Regions from separate parts of the Rothia sp. HMSC069C04 genome, predicted to be linked through region 2. Evidence: riboswitches for the same ligand, from Rfam matches in the RefSeq annotation. Region 2 holds a riboswitch; each other region holds the start of a gene.
The links. Region 2 has a riboswitch for S-adenosylmethionine ahead of HMPREF2879_RS00510 (ABC transporter ATP-binding protein). Riboswitches for the same ligand answer to the same signal wherever they lie in the genome.

Region 1: it holds a riboswitch for S-adenosylmethionine, as region 2 does, so the genes downstream of both, HMPREF2879_RS05575 (bifunctional o-acetylhomoserine/o-acetylserine sulfhydrylase) here and HMPREF2879_RS00510 (ABC transporter ATP-binding protein) in region 2, are expected to answer to the same signal.
Region 3: it holds a riboswitch for S-adenosylmethionine, as region 2 does, so the genes downstream of both, HMPREF2879_RS00875 (methylenetetrahydrofolate reductase) here and HMPREF2879_RS00510 (ABC transporter ATP-binding protein) in region 2, are expected to answer to the same signal.

The regions. Positions count from the first base shown of each region.
Region 1 covers NZ_KV810742.1:101,922-109,678, reverse strand. The annotation lists gene HMPREF2879_RS05600 (S9 family peptidase) at 1-1,054, opposite strand, end outside; gene rsgA (ribosome small subunit-dependent GTPase A) at 1,295-2,515, opposite strand; gene HMPREF2879_RS05590 (ABC transporter) at 2,637-3,467, opposite strand; gene HMPREF2879_RS05585 (ABC transporter permease) at 3,469-4,329, opposite strand; gene HMPREF2879_RS05580 (ABC transporter ATP-binding protein) at 4,326-5,312, opposite strand; SAM riboswitch class IV at 5,656-5,768, shown strand; gene HMPREF2879_RS05575 (bifunctional o-acetylhomoserine/o-acetylserine sulfhydrylase) at 5,872-7,218, shown strand; gene HMPREF2879_RS05570 (homoserine O-acetyltransferase MetX) at 7,397-7,757, shown strand, end outside.
Region 2 covers NZ_KV810707.1:64,134-71,890, reverse strand. The annotation lists gene HMPREF2879_RS00515 (aliphatic sulfonate ABC transporter substrate-binding protein) at 1-507, opposite strand, end outside; gene HMPREF2879_RS00510 (ABC transporter ATP-binding protein) at 572-1,408, opposite strand; SAM riboswitch class I at 1,413-1,509, opposite strand; SAM riboswitch class IV at 1,685-1,793, shown strand; gene HMPREF2879_RS00505 (LLM class flavin-dependent oxidoreductase) at 1,908-3,335, shown strand; gene HMPREF2879_RS00500 (YchJ family protein) at 3,516-3,944, shown strand; gene HMPREF2879_RS00495 (NCS2 family permease) at 4,082-5,530, opposite strand; gene HMPREF2879_RS00490 (NCS2 family permease) at 5,852-7,318, opposite strand; gene HMPREF2879_RS00485 (DUF2218 domain-containing protein) at 7,661-7,757, shown strand, end outside.
Region 3 covers NZ_KV810713.1:246-8,002, forward strand. The annotation lists partial or broken gene HMPREF2879_RS00870 (ATP-binding cassette domain-containing protein) at 1-1,020, opposite strand, end outside; SAM riboswitch class I at 1,368-1,484, shown strand; gene HMPREF2879_RS00875 (methylenetetrahydrofolate reductase) at 1,602-2,507, shown strand; gene metE (5-methyltetrahydropteroyltriglutamate--homocysteine S-methyltransferase) at 2,671-4,998, shown strand; gene HMPREF2879_RS00885 (MFS transporter) at 5,516-6,955, shown strand; gene HMPREF2879_RS00890 (M13 family metallopeptidase) at 7,063-7,757, shown strand, end outside.

The sequences.
Region 1 (7,757 bases), on a different contig from region 2:
TGAAGCCCTCCAAGCGCACGTGTTCGCTGTGGCGGATGACGGGTACCCAACGCTGCGCGTACTCTTCGAGGCTTTCACCTTCGCGCGGCATGTCGGCAAGCACCAGCTCGGAGTTCAGCGCATTGTAGTCGTGCTGAATCAGCAGGTGCTGCTCGCCGGCAATGTTGAGCGGCTCGGCATAGTATTCGATGCCCGCGCTCTTGGGGATGAGCAGGGTCGGCTCGCCCTTGGGTTCGCGGGTGGGGATGAGGCGCACTTCCGTGTACTCGGAGTTGGAGCTGGTGATGACTACGGAGGAACGGTCGGAGCTCATGGCGGCGCCGAGCCACATGGTGTTGTCCGGTTCCTCGTAGATCAGGTGGTCTTCGGTGCCCTGCCCGACGTCGTGCACGTAGACACGCCAGGGGCGCCACGACTCGTCGGGCACGAGGTAGATGAGCTGTTCGGCGTGGTTGATGAAGAAGGAGCCCGCCGCAATGTTGGGGATGGTGTCTTCGAGGAAGGAGCCGGTTTCCATGTTGAGGAAGCGCTGCTCGTAGCGTTCGTCGCCCTTCTCGTCCACGGAGATGCTCAGCAGCTTGCCGTTACGTGCAGGCTGGAAGCTGCCGAGGGAGAAGAACTCCATGTCCTTGGCGTATTCGTTGCAGTCGAGGATGACGACCTCACCCTCGAGCACCTCGCCGGGGGTGACGGTCGGCGGGGTGTAGCGCACCACCTCGTCGCCTTCGTGCAGGGCGGGGTAGCGGTAGAAGACGGGGTACTGGCCGCCGGGTACCATACGGCTGTAGTACCACCAGTCACCGATACGGTTCGGGACGGTCAGATCCGACAGCAGGGTGCGGTTCTTAATCTCGTTGAAGATGGACTCGCGGAGGGGCTGCTGGTCTGCGGTGACAGCTTCGGTGTATTCGGCTTCTGCTTTGAGGTAGTTGAGGACCTCTTCGCTTTCCTTGTCGCGGAGCCATTCGTAGTGGTCGATGAAGACGTCGCCGTGATGTTCGCGGCGGTGCTCGACCTTCTTCGGTACGGGCGGGGTGAGGTTCTGTTCAGCCATGCTGCCACCTCTTTCAATGAGTTATGGGTTTGTGAATGGTGTGTGCCGTCTGCGCCCGCGCTCCTACGCCGCCGCGATGGCGGTGAGGGTGCGCGGGGGTCTGCGGGCACGCCTAGTTCTAGTGTATCGAAGAGTGAGGCAGGCTACTATATTGCCGCCTGCGCGGGGTTGCCCGGCTCAGCCTGTGGAAGCCCCGCTGAAGTCTCACCGAAGCCTCGCCGCAACGTGCGCGTCCGGCGGCTAGTTGGCGCGTCCCTTAATGGACATGAGGGTGCGGCGGCCCGCCTTGTTTGCCTTCGTGAAGGCGCGGTTACTCTGCCGGTACTCGCGCTCCTGGGAGCGCAGGCGCAGGCGCGCGGATTCCGCCATCATCCTGCGGTAGCGTTCGAAACGTTCGGGGTCGAGGGAGCCGTCGGCGAGCGCCTGCTGCACCGCGCATCCGGGTTCGGAGCCGTGGGAGCAGTCGCTGTACCGGCAGGAGGAGGCGTAGCTGGAGACGTCCTCGAAGGTCTCATCAATGGCGGCGCTATCGCTCGTTGCGGCTAGGGCTCGTACGCCCGGAGTGTCGATCAGCACCGTGCCAGATGATGATTTTGCGTTGGTCGAGTCTCCTTCGCTTGAGCCTTCCGCACCGGGTAAAACAAGCATCTGGCGGCTGGTGGTGGTGTGGCGCCCCTTGCCGTCAGCATCGCGGACCGTGGAGGTGACCTGCACCTGATATTCTTGGCTATCCTCGCGGGGGTCAACTCCGGGGTTGAGCAGAGCGTTGACGAGGGTAGATTTGCCTGCGCCGCTACGGCCCAGGAATGCGGCGGTGCGTCCGGCGACAAGCTCCGCGACCGGGGCAGGGTCGTAGCCGTTGTCCGTGCAGACGGCGAGTACCGCATCCACACCACCTGCGAGGGAGTCCCTGTAGTTGGTGAGCTGTTCAGCCGTTACTAGGTCACCCTTGGTGAGAATCAGTGCGACCTGCACCCCGGAAGCGTGCGCCAGGGCGGTGTAGCGTTCAATTCGCCCAATGGACGGCTCGGGGAAGCAGGGCTCAACGATGCAGAGCATATCCACGTTGGCGGCGACAGGCTGATCCGCGGATTCTCGGGTGGCGCTGGGGCGGGTGAGGTAGCTTCGCCGGGGCAGTATCGCGAGGAATTTATGCTCCGCCGGATGGGCTGCACCGCCAGTTCCGGGGATGGGTTGGGTGAGTACCCAGTCGCCGACGACGGGGTACTCTTCTTCGCCGTAGTCGTTCTCAACCGGACGCAGCGGAGCGGAAAGCTTAATGAGCTCACCCCGCTCGCAGGTCAGTAGCTCGCAGCGGGTGCGGTGCACGGCGCTGACACGGGCGAGGGTAAAGTTTTCGAGGGTACCGCCGAGGGTGAACGCGGCGCGGATTGCTGAACCCTGCCAGGAGGGGTCGAACCCTAGGGTCTCTAAGGTGTATGAAGCGGGAGCAATGGTCACAGGAATAGTCTTTCTTAGTTGCGGCGCCCGGCTGGGTACGGCGCCCGGTCGGTTTTCATGCCCGGATAGCGCGCCGGGGGAGAGGGTGTTTAAAAGGTTCGTTCTTTTTGGGTTTCACACCCTATAGCAGCGAGGCGCGGGCGCCTGCACGGATGCGGCGGGCGGCAAGGAAGGTCAGCCCCAACCCTACCGCGGCGTAGAGTACCGCCAGTGCCGCGTCTGCCCCCAGGGACGCGAAGAGCTCCGGGGTGGTGCCGTTCGCAATACCGCTAGAGGCGTCTAAAACCTGCACCAGCCGGGACCCGGGAACCCAGGGACACAGCCACGCAAGCCACGCGGGGTAGGTGCTCACCGGAACAATCACACCCGCGCTCACCGGCAGAATAATCGACAGGACATTCGACCCCGTGTACGGATCGGACAGGTACAGGCCCAGCCCGGCGGCAAAAATACCCAGGCAGACCCCGCCCAGCACCGCAACCGGCATCAGTGCGATGGCGCCGAGCAGAAGCCCCGAAGCCGCCCCGGTGGAGGGCGCCGTGAGGGAGAGCAACCACACGATGCCCACATTGCTCAGGCCCGTCACGGAGGCTAGCAGCGCGGGTACCGCCGCCGCGCCCAGCCAGTAGCCCGCATCCACGGGGCGCGCCGTGCACACGTACTCGAAGACGCCAATCCACCGGTCTGTGGCGACGCGCGCAACAATGCCGGCGGCCACCGAGCTGAGGGTGGCAATCAGGGCGGTTGCACAGCCGATGCGCACCGTATCGTTCGCGGCAAGATCAGCACCCAGAAGCACCGTGAAAAGCACGTTAAGACCGGGTACGAGAACCAGGGTCGTGACAGCCGTTCCGAGGGTTGCGAAGGTAATCGACGACGACCAGCCAATAGAGGCGGTCGACAGTGCCCGACGCGCCACGCTAGGCAGAGCAGCAGAAGAGAGAACACGCACGCTACATCGCCCCCAGGGTGCCGCGACGGCGGGCGGAGGCGAGAGCCTTCCGTGCAAAGAGGAAGGCGCACAACGCCCAAGCGAGGCTCACGGCGAGCGTCTGCGCAACGGGCAGGAGCGCATCCGCCGGGGTGTTAATAGGGATACGCCCTAGCAGCAGGTGCACCGGCGCCTGCAGAGGAATGAGCACGCCCACGGCATCCAGCCAGGCGGGTGCCTCAACGGTCGTGAAGAGAACCCCGGAGAGAATAAATACCGGCACGAGGAGCAGCTCCTCGTAGGCGATGGCGTTCGGCGTTGCCACGAAGAACACCGCAATCATGAACGTAACCGACAGGCATGCAACCCACAGCAGGGGAACGCCCAGAACATAGCGCGGCCAGAGCTCGGAAAAGTCCGTAACCTGCGGATTGAGCGTCACAAGAGCCCAAACCGCCCACGATAGGGGTAGGGCCGCCAGACCCACAATGGAGGCGCTCGAAACGATAGCCGCCAACACCCGCACCGGAGAAATCGACCCGGAACACAGGTACACGAGGGTCCCGCGGAAGCGCTCAAAATTGATAATGCCCGCAGACACGATGCAGACCGACCACATGCCCACGATGCCCGCGCGGGTCCACGCGAGGGTCGGGTCAACGGAGTGACCCGCGGAGCTCTGGGCCGCCGCGTGCACGGCGAGCGCTTGAAGGATAACCGACCCGAGCACCGTGCTGATGAGCAGCTGAATAAAGTACGGGACCGTCAGGAACTGTCGCAGGCTAAATCCCATGAGCCGCAGCTGGCGGGCGCACTCCTGCCTCAGGTCGTACTGCTGGCCCCGGGTTTGGGACTCTTCCGAGCGTCGCGTCTGAGTACTCATCGCTTGAGCCCCTCCGCCATCGCCAGGTATGCCTCTTCCAGGGTTGCCGGGCGCGTGTACGGCTCGGTTCGTGCCCCGATGTTCGCGGCGGCGAGCCCCTCCGCCAGGATGCGGTGCGCCTCGCCCGCCTCGAACGTGGCGCGCTCGCCGTGCCAGTAGAGGGTCAGTTCCCAGCCGGAACCACGCGGGGCAAAAAGTACCGCCGCCTTATCGTGGAGGAATCCGCGTAGTGTATCAAGACCCTCGGTGGCGGTGGGATCCACCTGAACCACAGTCGTGGCGGCAATACCGGCGTGTGCGGCAACGTCCTCGAGACTGCCGCTCACCGCAACGGAACCGGCGCCCAAAACGGTGATGGTATGCGCCAGGTCCTCGATTTCGCCCAGTAGGTGACTCGTCAGCAGAACGGCGGCGCCGTCCTCCGCGAGGGAGCGGATGAGGGTTCGCACGGTCAGGGCGATATCGGGGTCGAGCCCGTTGGTCGGCTCGTCCAGCAGGAGCAGGGCGGGGGAGCCGAGCAGCGCGCGAGCGATGTGCAGGCGCTGCTTCATGCCGCGGGAAAACTCCTGAAAGGGTCGCGCCGCCGCATCGGTGAGTTCCACGCGGGCTAGGGCGTGGTCCACCTCGCGCCGCCGGCTCCGCCCGGAAACCCCCGCAACATCGGCGAAGAAGAGCAGGTTGTCGCGGGCGCTGGCGCGCGGGTAGAAGCCGCTATCCCCGCCGAGTGCGAGACCCACGTGACGGCGTGCCCGCTGCGGGTGAGCGATGGCGTCAACACCGTTCACGGTGAGGCTACCGCTGGTGGGGGTGAGCAGGGTCGAGCACATCTGCACGGTGGTTGTTTTGCCCGCGCCGTTGGGGCCGAGGAGGGCGTGGATCTCGCCGGAGCTAACGCGAAGCGACACCCGGTCGACGGCGGTAAAAGCGTTTTCACCTTTGCCAAAGACTCGGCTGAGCTGCGCGGCGTCAAGAACAAGAGACATGGTAGGTAACCTTCGGGTATGACCCTCTGGCCCCTATACCGGAGGGATGCTGGGCAGGATAAACAGCGGAGTGTGCCGCGCCCTGCGTGAGTGTATGTGTAGTCTCAGTGTACCGAAAAGCATCGAAAAAGTGATGGGAATTACTATTTGGAGGGTGGGGCACTCGCTCTGAAAGCACTATCCATGAGGCACCACCTGCGCAGCGGATTCCCGTGTCATATTCACCGACAGCATGAGCTTCATCGACGTTAAAAAACGTCATCTTTGCAATGAAATGTCTTAAAGTGCCGTTCACCCACAAAACCCTTGACCCCACCCAACGCCCTATGACACCCTGAATACAGGTCAAGAGCGCCAGCGATAAGCCCCAGCTAGCTGGCCGGCAACCCTCCTCCGCGGTGGGGTGCCCTGGGTGAAGACCAGGCGGCACGCAAAAGCGTGACGCAAGCGCGGGACCGATGTGACCGATAACGGTACATCAATCGTGACAGGATTATTCGACGACGATTCCTGTACCGTCGGCATGCGGCCCCCTAAGAATCCCCATTAGGAGCCACGCATGAGCAACAACACTACCGTCCCGACTCCCGCCAACCCCGCCGGTTGGAAGTTCGAAACCCGCCAGATTCACGCAGGTCAGGCGCCGGATGCCGCAACGGGAGCTCGGGCACTACCCATCTACCAGACCACCTCTTATGTCTTTGACAGCGCCGAGCAGGCAGCGAACCGTTTCGCTCTCGCCGAGCTGGGACCCATTTACACCCGCATGAACAACCCCACCCAGGAAGTAATCGAAAACCGCATCGCTTCCCTGGAAGGCGGCGTTGGCGCGCTACTGCTGGCATCCGGTCAGGCAGCTATCACCTACGCAATCCTGAACATTGCCGGCGCAGGCGACCATGTGGTTGCATCGCCCTCCATATACGGCGGCACCTACAACCTGCTCAAGTACACCCTCGCCGACCTCGGCATCGAAACCACCTTCGTTGAGAACCCGGACGACCTGGACGCATGGCGCGCCGCGGTTCGTCCCAACACCAAGCTGTTCTACGGAGAATCCGTGCCTAACCCCCGCAACGACGTGCTCGACATCGAGCCCATCGCCAAGATTGCGCACGAAAACGGCGTACCCCTGATCGTGGACAACACCGTGCCCACCCCCTACCTGCTGCGCCCCATCGAGCACGGCGCGGACGTGGTCGTCCACTCCGCCACCAAGTACCTGGGCGGCCACGGCACCTCCATCGGCGGTGTGATTGTTGACTCCGGTAACTTCGACTACGGTGCAGACCCCGAGAAGTTCCCCAAGTTCAACCAGCCCGCACCCGGCTACCACGGCCTGGTCTACGCACGCGACCTGGGTAAGGACTCCGCATTCGGTGCGAACCTCTCCTACATCCTGAAGGCACGCGTCTCCCTGCTGCGTGACACCGGCGCCGCAATCTCCCCGACCAACGCCTTCAACATCGGCATCGGTCTGGAGACCCTCTCCCTGCGTATCGAACGCCACATTGAGAACGCCACCAAGGTCGCCCACTGGCTCGAAGCAAACCCGCAGGTTGACAAGGTTATCTGGGCTGGCGTGGAATCCTCCCCCTGGTACGAGCGTGCACAGAAGTACCTGCCCAAGGGCCCCGGCGCGGTGCTCGGCTTCACCCTCAAGGGTGCAACCCTGGAGCAGACCCGCGACTTCGTGGACGCGCTGAAGCTGCACTCCAACGTGGCGAACATCGGTGACGTGCGCTCGCTCGTGATTCACCCCGCCTCCACCACCCACTCCCAGCTTTCCGCCGAGGAACTGGAGAAGATTGGCGTGTACCCGAACTTTGTGCGCCTGGCAGTCGGTATTGAGAACATCGACGATATTCTCGCCGACCTGCAGCTGGGCTTCGACACCCTCTCCTAAACGGTGATGCAACCCGCAGGTGGACCGGAAGGCAACGGCTTCCCGGTTCATCTGCGGCCCCGTTACAGCACTTTTCGCAGCGGGTAGCGTTGGCTGCCCCGTCAGTACTTGAGTCCGCCGGAGCGTACCCGCTCACACCCGGCACTATCCCGCCGGCCAACCCCGTGGAGGGAACCCTATGACTACCCCGCTCAACTCCACCCAAACCACCACTACCAACCAGCCTGTTACCGCGCCCATCCCCGTGGCGGGCACCCAGCGCGAGCACCCCGAAGCGCAAGGCTACCTGCGTCAGCTGAACATCGGCGACCTGGAACTTGAGTCCGGCGTGACCCTGCCGCAGGTGACCATCGGCTACGAAACCTGGGGCACCCTCAACGAGGCTGGCGATAATGCCATCCTGATTTTGCATGCGCTCACTGGCGATACGCATGTCTCCCGCGGCGTCCCCACCCCCGACATGCCCGCCCCGCTGATTCGCGCTATCGAGTCGGACGGCTGGTGGGAAGGCATCGTGGGCCCCGACTCGGTCGTAGACA
Region 2 (7,757 bases):
GAGTGCCTGCAGCAGCAGGAAGTACGGGTCGGTACCCTTGGTCACGGCAACAGTCTTACCCTTCAGGTCCGCAACCTTGGTGATGCCCGAATCCTTGCGGGTCACCAGTGCCGACCATTCCGGCTGCGAGTAGAGGCTAATGACCTTGATGGGGGAGCCATTAGCGCGTGCCAGCAGCGCCGCCGAACCGGCGGTCGAGCCAACATCAATATTGCCGCTACGCAGCGCCTCATTCGCCTTGTTCGAACCGGCCGACTTGACCCACTCAACCTTCTTACCCTCGGCGGCGAGGGCGGTCTCAAGCCAACCCTTCTTGCGGATAATCAGGGACAGCGGGTTGTAGGTCGCGTAGTCAATGGTCACGGTGTTCTGATTGCCACCACCGGCAGCACCGGAGGCGTTAGCGGAACCGGAACCTTCACCGGCGCAGGCGCTGAGCAGAGTAGCAAAAGCGGCGGCTGCGGCAAGGGACTTGAGGGCGGTACGACGAGACGGGGAGTAAGTCATGATGAAATCTTTTCGCTTCTGAAGATGATGATGTGATGTGTAAGAAATGTGTTGCGTGGCGGCTTTAGGCGTTATCTTCCACGCCGAGCTCAGCCAACAGTTCGCTACGCAGCGCCGTGATCTCAGCATCGGCGCGGTCACGCGGGTGAGAACGGTCAACGGTCACAATGCGCTGGATGGTGGCGGGCGCCTCCGGGGTGTCCTTACCGAGGACAATCACCCGGTCAGAGAGGTACAGCGCCTCTTCCACATCGTGGGTGACCAGCAGAATCGTGGTCGGGTCTTGACGGTGCACGTCCAACAGCAAATCCTGCATGTTGATGCGGGTCAGCGCATCCAGAGCACCGAAGGGCTCGTCGAGCAGCAGCACGCCGGGGTTGCGTGCGAGCGCTCGTGCCAGGGACACGCGCTGAGCCATACCGCCTGAAATTTCCTTGGGACGGTGGGTTGCGTATTCGCCCAGGCCGACCAGGTCGAGCAGGCTCGCTACGGATGCTGCGCCTTCAGATTTTTTGGTGCCCTGCGGCAGTCCGAGCGCCACGTTGTCGGCGACGGTGCGCCAGGGGAGCAGGCGCGGTTCCTGAAAGCCGATAGCTACGCGGGGGTCGAGGCCGGTCACTGCCTTCTCGCCGATACGCACGGTACCTGCGGTGATGCGGTTCAGGCCTGCCGCTGCACGCAGGAGGGTGGATTTGCCGCATCCGGAGGAGCCGATGACGGAGATAATCTCGCCGGGGGCTGCGGTGAAGGAGACTCCGCGAAGAACTTCGTGGGTTCCGCCGGGCACGGGGAAAGATTGTCCGACGCCTTCAAAGCTCAAGGGGACGGCGGCGGTGGATACGGCACGGCGGCCGTTCTTTTCACTGGTGGGTACGTCAGTTACTGCACTGTTGAGTGTCATGTCACTTCCATCGTTCCTGGCGTTAGCACCGGGGGCGGAAGAATCCGTGCCGGTTGCTGCGACGTCGTGGAGCCAGGTCTCTCAGTCGCTCTGGATGGTTTGCTTCTCCCACCCTATGGGCTGTGGCGTGCCTCAATCAACCCGGCGGGCGCGTATGAATTTCTATGACCGTATATTTCGCATTTATCACGAAATATTTCGGTTCCACGTCACAAAAAGATTTTTTCGTCACAAACGTGACCTCCCTCCCGTGCGCCCCGTACACTCAAACCACGAGATCATGAGTCCCGGCGCTAAGCTCTGGCTAGCCGGGCGGCAACCCTCTCCCGTAGCGGGGTGCCCCAGATGATGATCTGGCCTCAACGTTACGAGGCAAGTACGGCGCGAACGCGCCACCTGCACGAAGGCCACCACCGAACGCAGAAGGCAAGAAGGAGGCGGCGCGCGGGGTGCAGGGCACTAACCCGATCGTCCCCGATCATTCGCGAAAGGAAAATCGATGGCTGAGCAGAAGAAGCGCATCGTAGTTAACGCATTCGAAATGACCTGCATTGGTCACCAGAGCTTCGACCTCTGGCGTCACCCGCGCTCCCGCGCAACCGAGTACAACACCATCAAGTACTGGACTGACCTGGCTAAGACCCTTGAGCGCGGCCTGTTTGACGCCGTGTTCATCGCTGACGTGGTCGGCATCTACGACGTGTACAAGAACTCTGCCGCTCCCGCCATTGAGGGTGCCGCTCAGGTTCCCGTGAATGACCCCGCAACCCAGATTTCTGCAATGGCTGCAGTGACCGAGCACCTCGGCTTCGGCGTGACTGCTGCCGCTACTTTCGAGCAGCCCTACACCCTGGCTCGCCGCTACGCCTCCCTCGACCACCTCACTGAGGGCCGCGTCGGCTTCAACGTTGTGACCTCTTACCTGCCTTCGGCTGCTGAGAACCAGGGCCTGCCCACCCAGATCCCGCACGACGAGCGCTACGAAATCGCCGACGAGTTCCTGGACGTCTGCTACAAGCTGTGGGAAGGCTCCTGGGAAGACGGCGCAGTCATCAAGGACCGCGAGCGCGGCATCTACGCTGACCCCTCCAAGGTCCACCCGATTGGCCACAAGGGCAAGTACTTCTCCGTGCCCGGCATCTCCCTGACCGAGCCGAGCCCGCAGCGCACCCCCGTGATCTTCCAGGCTGGCGCATCCAGCCGCGGTCAGAAGTTCTCCGGTAAGCACGCTGAGGCTGTGTTCATCAGCGCCCTGCGCCCGGACCTGACCCGCGTTGTGACCGACCGTATTCGCGCCGCTGCCGAGGAGCAGGGCCGTAGCCGCGACGACGTCAAGATCCTCGCAATGCTCTCCGTCATCGTGGATGAGACCGAGGAGAAGGCAAAGGCAAAGTACGAGGAGTACAAGAAGTACGTGAACCTCGACTCTGCACAGGCTATTGTCGGCGGATGGTCCGGTGTTGACCTGTCCCAGTTCGACGAGGATGAGGTCCTGAACTACGTGCAGACCGAGTCGATTCAGTCCTTCCTGACCCCCTTCACCCTGCAGGCGAAGGACAAGAAGTGGACCCGCAAGGCCATCGCTGAGCACACCACCCTCGGCGGCATGGGCGAGGTCATTGTTGGTGACCCGGTTCAGGTTGCTGACGAGCTTGAGCGCTGGATTGACGAGGGTGGCCTGGACGGCATCAACCTGGCGTACCACGTCTCCCCGGGCTCCTTCGAGGACTTCATCGAGTACGTTGTTCCCGAGCTGCAGAAGCGCGGCCGCTACCGCACCGAGTACGAGGGCAACACCCTGCGTGAGAACATCTTCGGTAAGGGCCACACCAAGGTTGCTGACTCCCACCCGGCTGCTAAGTACCGCGGCGCATACGTGGGTAAGCCTTCGGCTGCTGACACCCCGGCTCGCGCGATCGCTGAATAAGCGTTGCCGCTGAAGCGTGCCGTGTAGGTTCGCTCAAACTTAACGATTGAAAACAAGAACGCCCGTTCTGCTGGAGGATTTGTATCCCCGGCAGGGCGGGCGTTTCTTTGCGCTGTGCCGCCGTCGCTTTCTTGATACAGGGCACCTTCTTGACGCGGCGCTTTCTTTATACTGGTTGGCATGATTGAACTTAACCATGATGACCGCTGCCCCTGCTCGAGCGGCGAGGTGTACGGCACCTGCTGCGGCAGGTTCCTGGGCGAGTTTGCCGCCTCCGGCACGCTGACTGCTCCCGCGCCGGAGCAGCTGATGCGCTCGCGTTTTACCGCGTTTGCGACCGGGGATGCGGCGTACCTGCTGGCGAGCTGGCATCCGAGTACTCGCCCGGCTACCTTGGAGTTGGAGGATGATATCCGCTGGTATCGCCTGGATATTCTGGGTGCTTCGGGTGGCCCGTTTGATGCGTCCGGTACGGTGGAGTTCGTTGCGTATTACCGTTCGGTGCCGGGTGTCCCTGCGGAGGAGCGGGTGAAGGGCAGCATGCATGAGCTGTCGCGCTTTGAGAAGGTGGGCGGCACCTGGCTCTATGTGGATGGAGACGTCCGCTAAATCTCGTAACTTTCCCTGCCTCTCATACGTGCAGAGTGTGGGCATAGAAGAAATGGCAGAATCATTCCGAAACCGGAACGATTCTGCCATTCTTTGTTGACGCCTCTCAACGAGGCTAACTATCGGGACTGTTGGACTTAGCTAGTCCAGCCGTTAATGATGCCCATACCGAAGTAAATCACGAACACCGCGGACACCAGGTACATCAGCCAGTGCACGTCCTTGCCGCGGCCCTGCACCAGGCGAATGAAGGTGTAGGACACGAAACCGGCGCCAATACCGTTCGCAATCGAGTACGACAGCGGCATGAAAATAATGGTCAGGAACGCCGGGATGCCCAGACCCCAGTCAGTCCAGTCAATATTCACAGCCTGGCGGATCATCAGGAAGCCGACCACAACCAGTGCGGGGGCAACCGCCTCGAAGGGAACGATGGTGACCAGGGGCGAGATGAAAATCGCCAGCAGGAACAGCACACCGGTCACAATGTTCGCGAAACCGGTGCGTGCGCCCGCACCAATACCGGTAGCGGACTCCACGAAAATCTGGTTCGCCGAACCGGACGCGCCACCACCAACAACGGAACCGAACGCATCCACGAGCAGGACCTTGTCGATGTCCTCAACCTTGCCGTCCTTCATGGTGCCAGCCTCGGCGGCAAGACCGACCGAAACGCCCATCGCGTCGAAGAACACAGACAGCAGAATGGTGAACACCAGCAGCGACGCAGCCAGCGGGCCGATGTGGGTGAATGCGCCGAACAGGTCAGCGGAACCGATGAGGGAGAAGTTCGGGGTGGTGAACTTCATGTCCGCCAGGGAAGGCACGTTCAGGGACCAGCCGGTCGCCGCCTCCTTCACAGAACCGGAGGGGACAACCGCCTCCAGAATCAGGGACAGCGCGGTGGAGGCGAGCACGCCCCACAGGATCGCACCCTTCACGTTACGGATGAACAGGGCGATGGTGAAGAACAAGCCGAAGAGGAAGACGAGGGTGGGCCAGCCGAGCAGGTGACCGCCCGCGCCGAGGCTCACCGGAACGGTGGTGCCGGCTGCGTCAGGCATGCGGCGGATAATGCCGGAGTCGACCAGACCGATAAAGGAAATGAAGAAGCCGATACCGACCACAATCGCGGTCTTGAGCGACTCAGGGACCGCCTCAAACACCGCGGTACGGAAGCCGGTGAGCACCAGAACGGTCATGATTAGACCGGCAAGAACGACCAGGCCCATGATGTCTGCCCAGGTCAGGTTCGGGGTGGTGGCAATGGTGGAGGCGAGCAGCGCGTTCACGCCCAGGCCAGCCGCCATGGCGAAGGGCTGCTTGGCGATAACGCCCATGAGGATGGTCATCACGCCAGCAACCAGCGCGGTCACAGCCGCGACGGGTGCGATACCGAGAGTGCGTTCGGAGGCGTCAGCACCGGTACCGATGACGAGGGGGTTCAGCACCACGATGTAGCTCATGGCGAAGAATGCGGCGAGGCCGCCGCGGAATTCTGCGGCGATGGAGGAGCCGCGTTCGGAAATCTTGAAGTAGCGGTCGAGTGCGCTGGTGGGCGCTGCCGCCTTCTGGGGTTCAGACATGTGAGGATCCGTTGATGTTGTTCGGTGTGTACTGTTGCGCCGCCGGTTTCGAGGGTAAAGCTCGCGGGTAAGTCCCGGGTTGGGCGCCACAATGGTTCAACTATTGTAGGCGCCGCCGCTTAGCTTGTGCCGTTGAAACGCGTTGTGTGCGGCGGTTCAGTCGGTGATGTGGTGTTTCCCCGACCCCTGCAACCCAGAATTGGGTAGTTGGGGTAGAGGGAAGAATAGCGCAGGGCGGGGTACCGGCAACCCGAAGGTGCCGATACCCCGCCCTGATGGTGCCCGCGTCTCCACGTGTGGAGGGTGAGACACCTGATGTATTTAGTGCATCCAGCCGGTAATCAGGCCGTTAGCGAAGAAGATGAGGAACACTGCGGAAACCACGTACATGAGCCAGTGAACTTCCTTGCCGCGACCCTGCACCAGGCGGATGAAGACGTAGGACAGGAAGCCTGCGCCGATACCGTCCGCGATGGAGTATGCCAGCGGCATGAAGATGATGGTCATGAACGCGGGGATACCCAGACCCCAGTCGTTCCAGTCGATGTTCACTGCCTGGCGGATCATCAGGAAGCCAACGAACACCATTGCGGGTGCAACAGCTTCGAAGGGCACGATGGTGACCAGCGGGGACAGGAAGATCGCGACGAGGAACAGTGCGCCGGTGACGACGTTCGCGAAGCCGGTGCGTGCGCCCGCGCCGATACCGGTTGCGGACTCCACGAAGATCTGGCTTGCGGAGGAGGAGGTGCCACCGCCGGCTACGGAGCCGAGAGCGTCCACGAGCAGGACCTTGTCGACGTTCTCGATCTGGCCGTCCTTGATGGTGCCTGCTTCGGTTGCGAGACCGACGGAGGTGCCCATTGCGTCGAAGAACGCGGAGATGAGGATGGTGAAGATCAGCAGAACTGCAGCCATGCCGCCGAGGGTGCCGAAGGCGCCAAACAGGTCAGCGGAGCCGAACAGGGAGAAGTCGGGCAGCTTGCTGGTGTTGGAGTCCCAGACGGGGACGTTCAGAGACCAGCCGGTGGGGGACTGAAGCGAGCTGCCGGAGGGCACGACCTTCTCCAGGATGATGGAGAGGGCGGTGGAGGCGAGCACACCGTAGAGGATTGCACCCTTCACATTACGGATGAACAGCGCAATGGTGAGGAACAGGCCGAACAGGAAGACCAGGGTGGGCCAGCCGAGCAGGTGGCCGCTCACGCCGAAGGAGACGGGCACGGTGGTGCCTGCTGCGTCGGGCATGCGGCGGATGATACCTGCGTTGACGAGGCCGATGAAGGCGATGAAGAAGCCGATACCGACGACGATTGCAACCTTGAGCGATTCGGGAACCGCGTTGAACACTGCGGTGCGGAAGCCGGTCAGCACGAGGATGGTCATCAGCACACCAGCCCAGACGACGAGGCCCATGATGGCGGGCCAGGTCAGGTTGGGGGTGGAGGCGATGGTGGTTGCCAGCAGCGCGTTCACGCCGAGGCCTGCCGCCATGGCGAAGGGCTGCTTGGCGACGACGCCCATGAGGATGGTCATGACGCCTGCGACCAGTGCGGTCATTGCTGCGACCTGCGGTACGCCGAGGGCGTTGCCGGATGCGTCCTTGCCGAGGCCGATGATGAGGGGGTTCAGCACGACGATGTAGCTCATCGCGAAGAAGGTGGCGAGGCCGCCGCGGAATTCTGCGGCGATGGTGGAGCCTCGCTCAGTGATCTTGAAGTAACGGTCCAGTGCGCCCTTGGCTTCTGCCTTGGGGCTCTGGGGAGCCGCGGTGTTCTCAGAAGACATTCGTGAAAATCCGTAGATACTCATAGTCGGGGCGGGGTTCGGGGTTCCGATCCCGCATAAAAAAGTGCCACTTCCCGGTGTGTTGGGGAGGTGACACTGTTGTACCGAAATATTCTACGGTTAAAGTTTCTCTAAGCGTTAATCCAGGAAATTCCCAGCTTTCGTTCAGAGATTTTTTGGGGGCGTAATAGCGGTAACTATCTCTCGCCTCTGCGCGAACAATGATAGTTTGTTAGGTTAGTAGACCCTAAGTTTCTGCTATATTCGAGGTGAAACATGCGTCGCCGGATGCCAGGTTCCGTGTGGTGAGCCTTTTCCGGCATAGATGAGAAGGAATCCACCGTGACTGAAACTCCCCAGGAAAACACCGCTGAGAACTACCCCGCCGCGGAATCCCTGCCGGTACGCCAGCGCGCCGTCGTAGCAACCGACCGCCCCG
Region 3 (7,757 bases), on a different contig from region 2:
AATTTTTGAAATATTTTCACGGTTAGGGTTAGAAGTTTTTATCTCAGAAGCATGGTCGTAAGTATCAGAGTCGCATACCCTTCGGAATTGCTGGACAGATAATGCTCCATTAATAATCTGGCCGAATGAATATCCCACCTCTTGGGTCGCGTTAACACAGGCAATGATTCCAATCAGCGATCCGGCCACATACGATATATCGGCGCCTGAATCCACAAGGAAGTACAGGGACGCAAAAAGTAAGACAGAGCAGAGTAGCCCTGCAACTATGGAGATGATTCCTCTAACACTTTCAAGGCTCAATTCCCTACCGGCTGCCCGGCGTCGCCAGGACGCTACGCGTTGCGAGAAAAATCGGGAGGCTCTCATGAGGTGAAGTTCTTGGGCGCGACTTTGAGCCATCAGATTGTCTAGATAGTAGTTCTCTGCCCGATAGTCCTCGTACATTAGGGTGTATATGGCGTAATCACGTTTAGCGAGAATCACCATTGCAATGGCTAGGGGCAATGAACACAGTGCCGCAAAAATTGCTGCCACAATGCTGACGTTCGCAATATTGAGACAGAGAAGTAACACCATTGCGAAGGCACTCACCAGTGCCATAACTGACATGGTGTGAACCTGCAATTCCTGTTTCGATATTGCCTCTCTTGCAGCACGTATATCTTCCTGTGATTTTGTGCTACCTATATCAGATAACGGAAATGTAGATAACCTGTTATTTAACATGCAGTGAACCCGATAGTTCACCTTTGATTTGAGGATGAGCATGTTACTTATGACCCAGCGTTGGGCAATAATATTAATTCCAACGACAAGGGCAAGAGCAACAATATAAATCCATGCTGTGCCACCACTTGAACCGCTCAAGGCTGATACTGTATTACCAATCAGCAGGGACTGACTCAAGGGAATGCAGGCAATGACGGCTAGCGATAGGGCGGCGCTCACCAGGGTTGTGGGACAGGTTTTCCAGGCCAGGCGGAAGGACCAGAGTATAGAAGAAAATAGCTTTTTCATTCTCACCACGCTCACAAAGTCATATTGAACTCATCTTTGAGCCCTGAAACTCCTCGATGAGCGGACATCGAAACACTACCCGTGCCTCACTAGCTACCCTACCCCTCAATGAAATTCAAAACACATATATTCGCGCGTGTCCAAGAATATTAAGCGAACGTATCTGCGATAGTGCCGGGCATTCAGGGGTCAGCCGACAGCCCTACCCGCAACACCTCCAGCCGCCCTTTGTCATAGTCGGTCATATTAAGTTCATATTTCGCCCCAATGTCATGTCCAGAAATATTAGGGCATCAACCGCCGTGCCCCTTGCACGCCCTCGGAGGCGGTGGGTAGAGTGAAAGCGTTATCTATCAAGAGCGACCGAGAGATCTGGCTCGTAGACGTCGCAGCAACCTCGCCAGTATCCCCCACCGTCACGGTGCAGGGTACGGACAAGGTGCTCCCGCCAGAACCGATAGAGAAGAATACCCTTCGGCACCCCTTGATGAGTCGTACTCGCAAACCGGTACAGCACATCCTGCAGAAGAATTCGCGCACCCTCACGGTGCGTATCTATCGGGTGAACACGAAGGATGGTTATGGCTACAGTTCACCCGGCTCTTTCTTTTGAGCTATTCCCTCCGCGCTCACAGGCGAGCTGTGAGTCGCTGCTCCGCACCATTGCGGAGCTTGAGGGCACCAACCCCGACTACGTGTCGGTCACCTACGCCGGTGACGCTAAGCGCCGCCAGAAGACCTTGGCGCTGCTCGACCACCTAGTGCATGAAACCTCCCTCACCCCGCTGGCTCACCTGATTTGTGCAGGCCACTCGGTGCATGAGCTGGAGCGCGCAGTCCGCCTAATTCTGGGTCTGGGAGTGCGCGGCTTCCTGGCTCTTCGCGGTGATATTCAGGAAGGTCAGGTTTCTGAACTTCCTTTCGCCCGCTACCTGGTAGAGCTCATTCGCCGCGTGGAGCGTGAAGATTTCGCCCACCTGGCGGCTGGCAAGGTGTCGATTGGTGTGGCGGCGTACCCGCAGAAGCACCCCGAGTCCGCATCCCTGCTGCAGGATATTGAGATTCTGCTGTCCAAGCAGCGTGCCGGCGCGGACTTCGCGATCACTCAGGTGTTCTTTGAGGATGAGCGCTACAGCGCCCTGGTCGATTCGGCGCACCTGGCAGGCGTGGATATTCCGATTATTCCGGGCATCATGCCGGTAACCTCGCTGAAGCGGTTGCAGAATCTCTGCCAGATGGCGGGCATGGAAGTCCCGACGGACCTCGCCTACGCCCTAGAGACAGCAACCAGTAGCGCTGAGCTGCACCGCATCGGTGTTGAGTACGCGTTGAACCAGTGCCGCGCCGTGATGGACGCGGGCGCGCCGGGTCTGCACTTCTTCACCTTCAACGAGCATGCGGCGGTTCTGGACGTTCTGGATCAGCTGGATTTGCCGCGGTACAGTAACCGTTTCTCTCAGTCGCTGAGCGAACTGGAATACGTCTAAAAACCCCCGCCTCAACCCATAACGCTCCTTGTCGGATGCGTTTCCACTTTCTCCCCCACAAATATTCCGGGAGTTGTTGAGTCCTCCGTTTCACCACCCACAGTCGGGTGGTAAAACGCCGGAACCGACTCCCACATCTATCCCCAGTAAAGGAATAACTATTATGTCGAACACCGCATTCCCCGCCGCAACCATTGTTGGCTACCCCCGCGTGGGCCGCTTCCGCGAGCTGAAGAAGGCTCAGGAGGCTTTCTGGAAGGGCAAGGCAACCCTGCAGGAGCTGCAGGACACCGCCGCTGACGTGCAGCGCACCTACTTCGAGCGCGTGACCGCCGCCGGTCTGAAGGCTGACAACTACTCGATTCCGGCGACCTTCTCCTACTACGACCAGGTGCTTGATGTGGTTCGCCTGTTCACCCTGGTTCCCGAGCGTCTGGCTGAGGCTAAGGACGCACGCGGCCTGCTGGATCTGCCCGGCTACTTCGCACTGGCGCGCGGTACCGAGACCCTGCCTCCTCTGGAGATGACCAAGTGGTTCGACACCAACTACCACTACCTGGTACCCGAGATTGGTGCCGGTACCGAGATTAAGCTGAACCTTGAGGCTATTGACGAGCAGCTCGAGGTAGCAAAGCAGGCTGGCGTGAAGGTTCGCCCGCAGATTGTTGGCCCGCTGACCCTGCTGCTGGGTGCTAAGGCTGAGCAGGGTTCCGCTGAGGACTTCTCCCCCGTTGACCGTCTGGATGAGTTCGTTGCCGCGTACGCTCAGGTGCTGGAGCAGCTGGCTGAGCGCGGTATTGAGTGGGTTCAGCTGGACGAGCCGGGCCTGACCGTGGACCGTGCCGACAACGCGAAGGTTGCGCAGCTGGCTGAGCGCACCTACCGTGCCCTGGCTGCCGGCGAGAAGCGCCCGCAGATTCTGGTGACCAGCCCCTACGGTTCCCTGCGTGAGAACCTGCCGGCACTGCTGGGTACCGGTATTGAGGCTCTGCACCTTGACCTGGTGCACGGCGTGTACTCGAAGGCTGAGCTGGAGTCTGTTTCTGCCGCCGGCGTGCACCTGGTTGCCGGTGTTGTGAACGGCCGTAACGTGTGGCGTGCTGATGTTCGTGCCGCACTGAAGACTCTGGAGGCGCTGCCCGGCGCATCCGAGGGTGCCGTGTCGGTGTCCTCCTCGACCTCCCTGCAGCACGTGCCGCACGACCTGGCTCTGGAAGACCCCGCCGAGGTTCCCGTGGACGGCCTGGCATTCGCCGACCAGAAGGTTGCCGAGATCGCCCTGCTGGCTCGTGGCCTGGCTGAGGGTGAGGCTGCTGTTGAGCCGGAGCTGAAGGCTGCTGACGAGGCGCTGGCTCGCTTCGCCGCTGACCCGCGCAAGCACAACGACGAGATTCGTGCCCGCGCCGCAGCTGTGACCGCTGAGGACTTCAACCGCCCGACCATTGATGTTCGCCGCGCGGCTCAGGCTGACCTGAACCTGCCGAAGCTGCCGACCACCACCATCGGTTCCTTCCCGCAGACCGCTGAGATTCGCCGCCGCCGTGCGGAGGCTCGTGCGGGCAAGATTTCCGCCGAGGAGCTGAACGGCTTCCTGCGTGACGAGATTGCCTCGGTCATCAAGCTGCAGGAGGAGCTGGGCCTGGACGTGCTGGTTCACGGTGAGGCTGAGCGTAACGACATGGTTCAGTACTTCGCTGAGAACTTCGACGGCTTCGCAACCACCCGCCACGGCTGGGTTCAGTCCTACGGTTCGCGTTGCACCCGCCCCTCGATTCTGTTCGGTGACGTGAAGCGTCACGGTGAGGGTCTGCGCGGTGAGGCGTTCACCGTGCCGTGGAGCTCCCACGCACAGTCGCTGAGCGACAAGCCCGTCAAGGGCATGCTCACCGGCCCCGTGACGATTCTGGCGTGGTCCTTCGTGCGTGACGACCAGCCGCGCCGCGAGACCGCTAACCAGGTGGCTCTGGCTCTTGCCGACGAGATTGCCGACCTGGAGGAGGCGGGCATCCGCATCATTCAGGTGGACGAGCCGGCTCTGCGCGAGCTGCTGCCCCTGCGCCGCGATGAGCAGCCGCAGTACCTGGATTGGTCGGTGAACTCCTTCCGCCTGGCTACCAGCGGCGTGAAGGATTCCACTCAGATTCACACCCACCTGTGCTACTCGGAGTTCAACGAGATTATCGACTCGATTAACGCTCTGAACGCTGACGTGACCAGCATTGAGGCGGCTCGTTCGCACATGGAGCTGCTGGCTGACATTCCGGAGAGCTTCGTTTCCGGTCTGGGCCCGGGCGTGTGGGACATCCACTCCCCGCGTGTTCCTTCGCAGGAGGAGATTGAGTCCCTGCTGAAGGCTGCGATTGGTTACGGCACCATTGCTGACCTGTGGGTGAACCCTGACTGCGGCCTGAAGACTCGTGATTACGAGGAGACCAAGCAGTCTCTGCGTCACCTGGTGGACGCCACCAAGGCGATTCGCGCGTCCCTCTAGGAGGCGCCTCTTGGTTCCGCTGCCTGCTGCGGGTTGACCGGATGATGGTTTGCTCGCGGTAACCTGCGGCAGGTGGCGGTTGTTCGGCTTCGTGCCGGTATGCGTACCGACTGTATGCCGAGCTTTTGGGGATAGATAACGGGCCCGCCCGTACGGTTTTTCTTCTGCACTGTACGGGCGGGCTTTTCTGTGCTGTTTTGGGGCGCCAATGCACTGGTGTTCAAGTGGTTTTTTATTTGAACTTAGGGTATAAATTACTCTAATTTTAAGTGTGGTCTGACCAAAACACATACTTACTCAACCGAGAAAGTATTTATATTCATTACACGACTTGAGGCAATGTTGCCCAGTAGACAGATGTACATCACACAGATTTAGCACTTCCCCGTAATTCCGGGATAAAAACAGCATTAATAGAATAATCACTCTGAATATCCGTTCACCCTAGTGAACATTCTACTGAAAACATTCCCATCAGATTAGCATTTTTATAAGCCGCTGTTTTTAGAATTCCAGCATGACTACTACCACTTCATCAAAGAAGAAGAAGGGTTCTGTACCCCGCTGGCTCGCAATTCCGGCGCCCAAGCCTCAACTGAGCGAGGCTGAAGTTAATGCGAAGTACCCGCGCATGCGCCTACAGGTCTTCATGGGTATCTTCATCGGTTACGCGACCTTCTACCTGATTCGTAACAACGTCCCGCTGGTCACCCCGATTCTGACCAAGGAACTTGGCTTCAGCAACGCAGCAATTGGTGCGCTGTCCACGGCGCTACTGCTCGCTTACGGCTTCAGCAAGTTCTTCACCGCAATGATTTCTGACCGCTCGAACGCGCGTTTGTTCCTGCCCATCGGTCTGGTGCTCTCGGGTGTTGCAAACATCCTGCTGGCAATGACCGGTTACATGGGTGAAGGCGCGGGTGCGGCAGGCTACGGTGCCGCTATCGCCTCCATCATGGCGACCATCATGGTCTTCAACGGTATCTTCCAGGGTATGGGTTGGCCTCCCTCGGGTCGTGTGCTCGTGAACTGGTTCTCCACCAGCGAGCGCGGCACGAAGGTTTCCTGGTGGAACACCGCTCACAACGTTGGTGGTGCGCTGTCCGGTCTGCTGGTTGCGTGGGGCTTCTCCATGTTCGGCAAGACCTGGGAAGTTGCCTTCTGGTTCCCGGCTGTTATCAGCTTCGTTCTGGCGTTCGTGGCGTGGTTGCTGATTCGTGACAACCCCGAGGCTGAGGGTCTGCCCACCGTTGACGTGTACCGCAACGACCCGCACAAGGTTGAGTCCACCGCTGAGGATCGTGCGGAGTCCACTTGGACCACCATCCGTAAGCACGTGCTGACCAACTCGACCATGGTGTACCTGGCTCTGGCAAACGTGTTCGTGTACACCCTGCGTTACGGCGTGCTGGTGTGGGCGCCGAAGTACCTGCACGATGTGCGCCACGCTTCCCTTGAAGGTGGTATTGCGGGCTTCTCGATTCTGGAGCTTGCCGGTATTGGTGGCACCGTCCTGTGCGGTTACGTTTCTGACCGCATGTTCAAGGGTCGCCGCTCCCCCGCGGGTATTCTGTTCCTGATTGCGACCGTCGGCGCAATTCTGCTGTACTGGCTGCCTTCTTCGGATGCGCCGCTGTGGATTGCGTACGTTGCGTTGGCTCTGATTGGTGGCCTGATTTACGGCCCGGTCATGCTGATTGGTCTGCAGGCTATTGACCTGTCCCCCTCGCATGTTGCGGGTACCGCTGCGGGCTTCACTGGCCTGTTCGGTTACGCTCTGGGTGCGACCCTGGCTTCTGCCGGTATCGGCATTATTGTTGACCACTGGGGTTGGGGCACCGCGTTCGTCTTCATGATTGTGTGCTCGGGTCTGGCTGTTCTGTTCCTCTGGCTGGTTAACGGTGCCGAGAAGCGTCTGATGGCTGAGCGCGCAGAGAAGCTGGCGGCTCAGGCATAATTGTCCGGTCTTTCGTGTAGGGAAGCCACACGTTTGCTGGTGAGTCACCATATGGTGGCTTGTCGGTAATCGTGTGGCTTCTTACGTTAAGAACCTAGAATGGAACCATGACTACTAACTCTGGAATCACTAAAGAATGGGTGGATGAAACCGTCAAGCCGGGCGACGATTTCTTCCGCCACGTCAACGGTAAGTGGCTTGCTACCCACGAAATCCCGGCGGACCGCCCCAAGGACGGCGGCCTGTACACCCTCCGCGATAACGCAGAGAAGCACGTGCGTGAGCTGGTGGAGAAGATCGCGAAGGAGCAGCCGGAGTCCCTTATTGGTGCACTCTACAACTCCTTCATGGATGTTGAGAAGATTGAGGCGGACGGCCTGGAGCCGTTGCTGAAGGAAATCGCCCCGATCTTGAACTCGGCAACCCCCTCCCACCTGGCTGTGACCCTGGCGCTGCTGTCTCGTGCGGGTCTGCCGCAGCTGTTCGCCTGGTACACCAGCAACGACCCGAAGGACCCGAAGAACTACACGTTCTTCCTGTACCAGTCGGGTCTGGGTCTGCCGGATGAATCCTACTACCGTGAAGAGAAGCACGAGGCTGCATGCGCGGCGTACGTTGAGCATATTGCCCGCATGTTTGAGCTGACCGGTCTGGCTGAGGGCTTCGGCCTGACCCCGGAGCAGGCGGCTCAGCTGGTGTTCACCCACGAGTCGGAGCTGGCTCGCCTGCACTGGAACGTCGTGGAGAACCGCGACGCTGAGGCGACCTACAACCCGTACCAGGCGACCGAGCTGGACGAGAA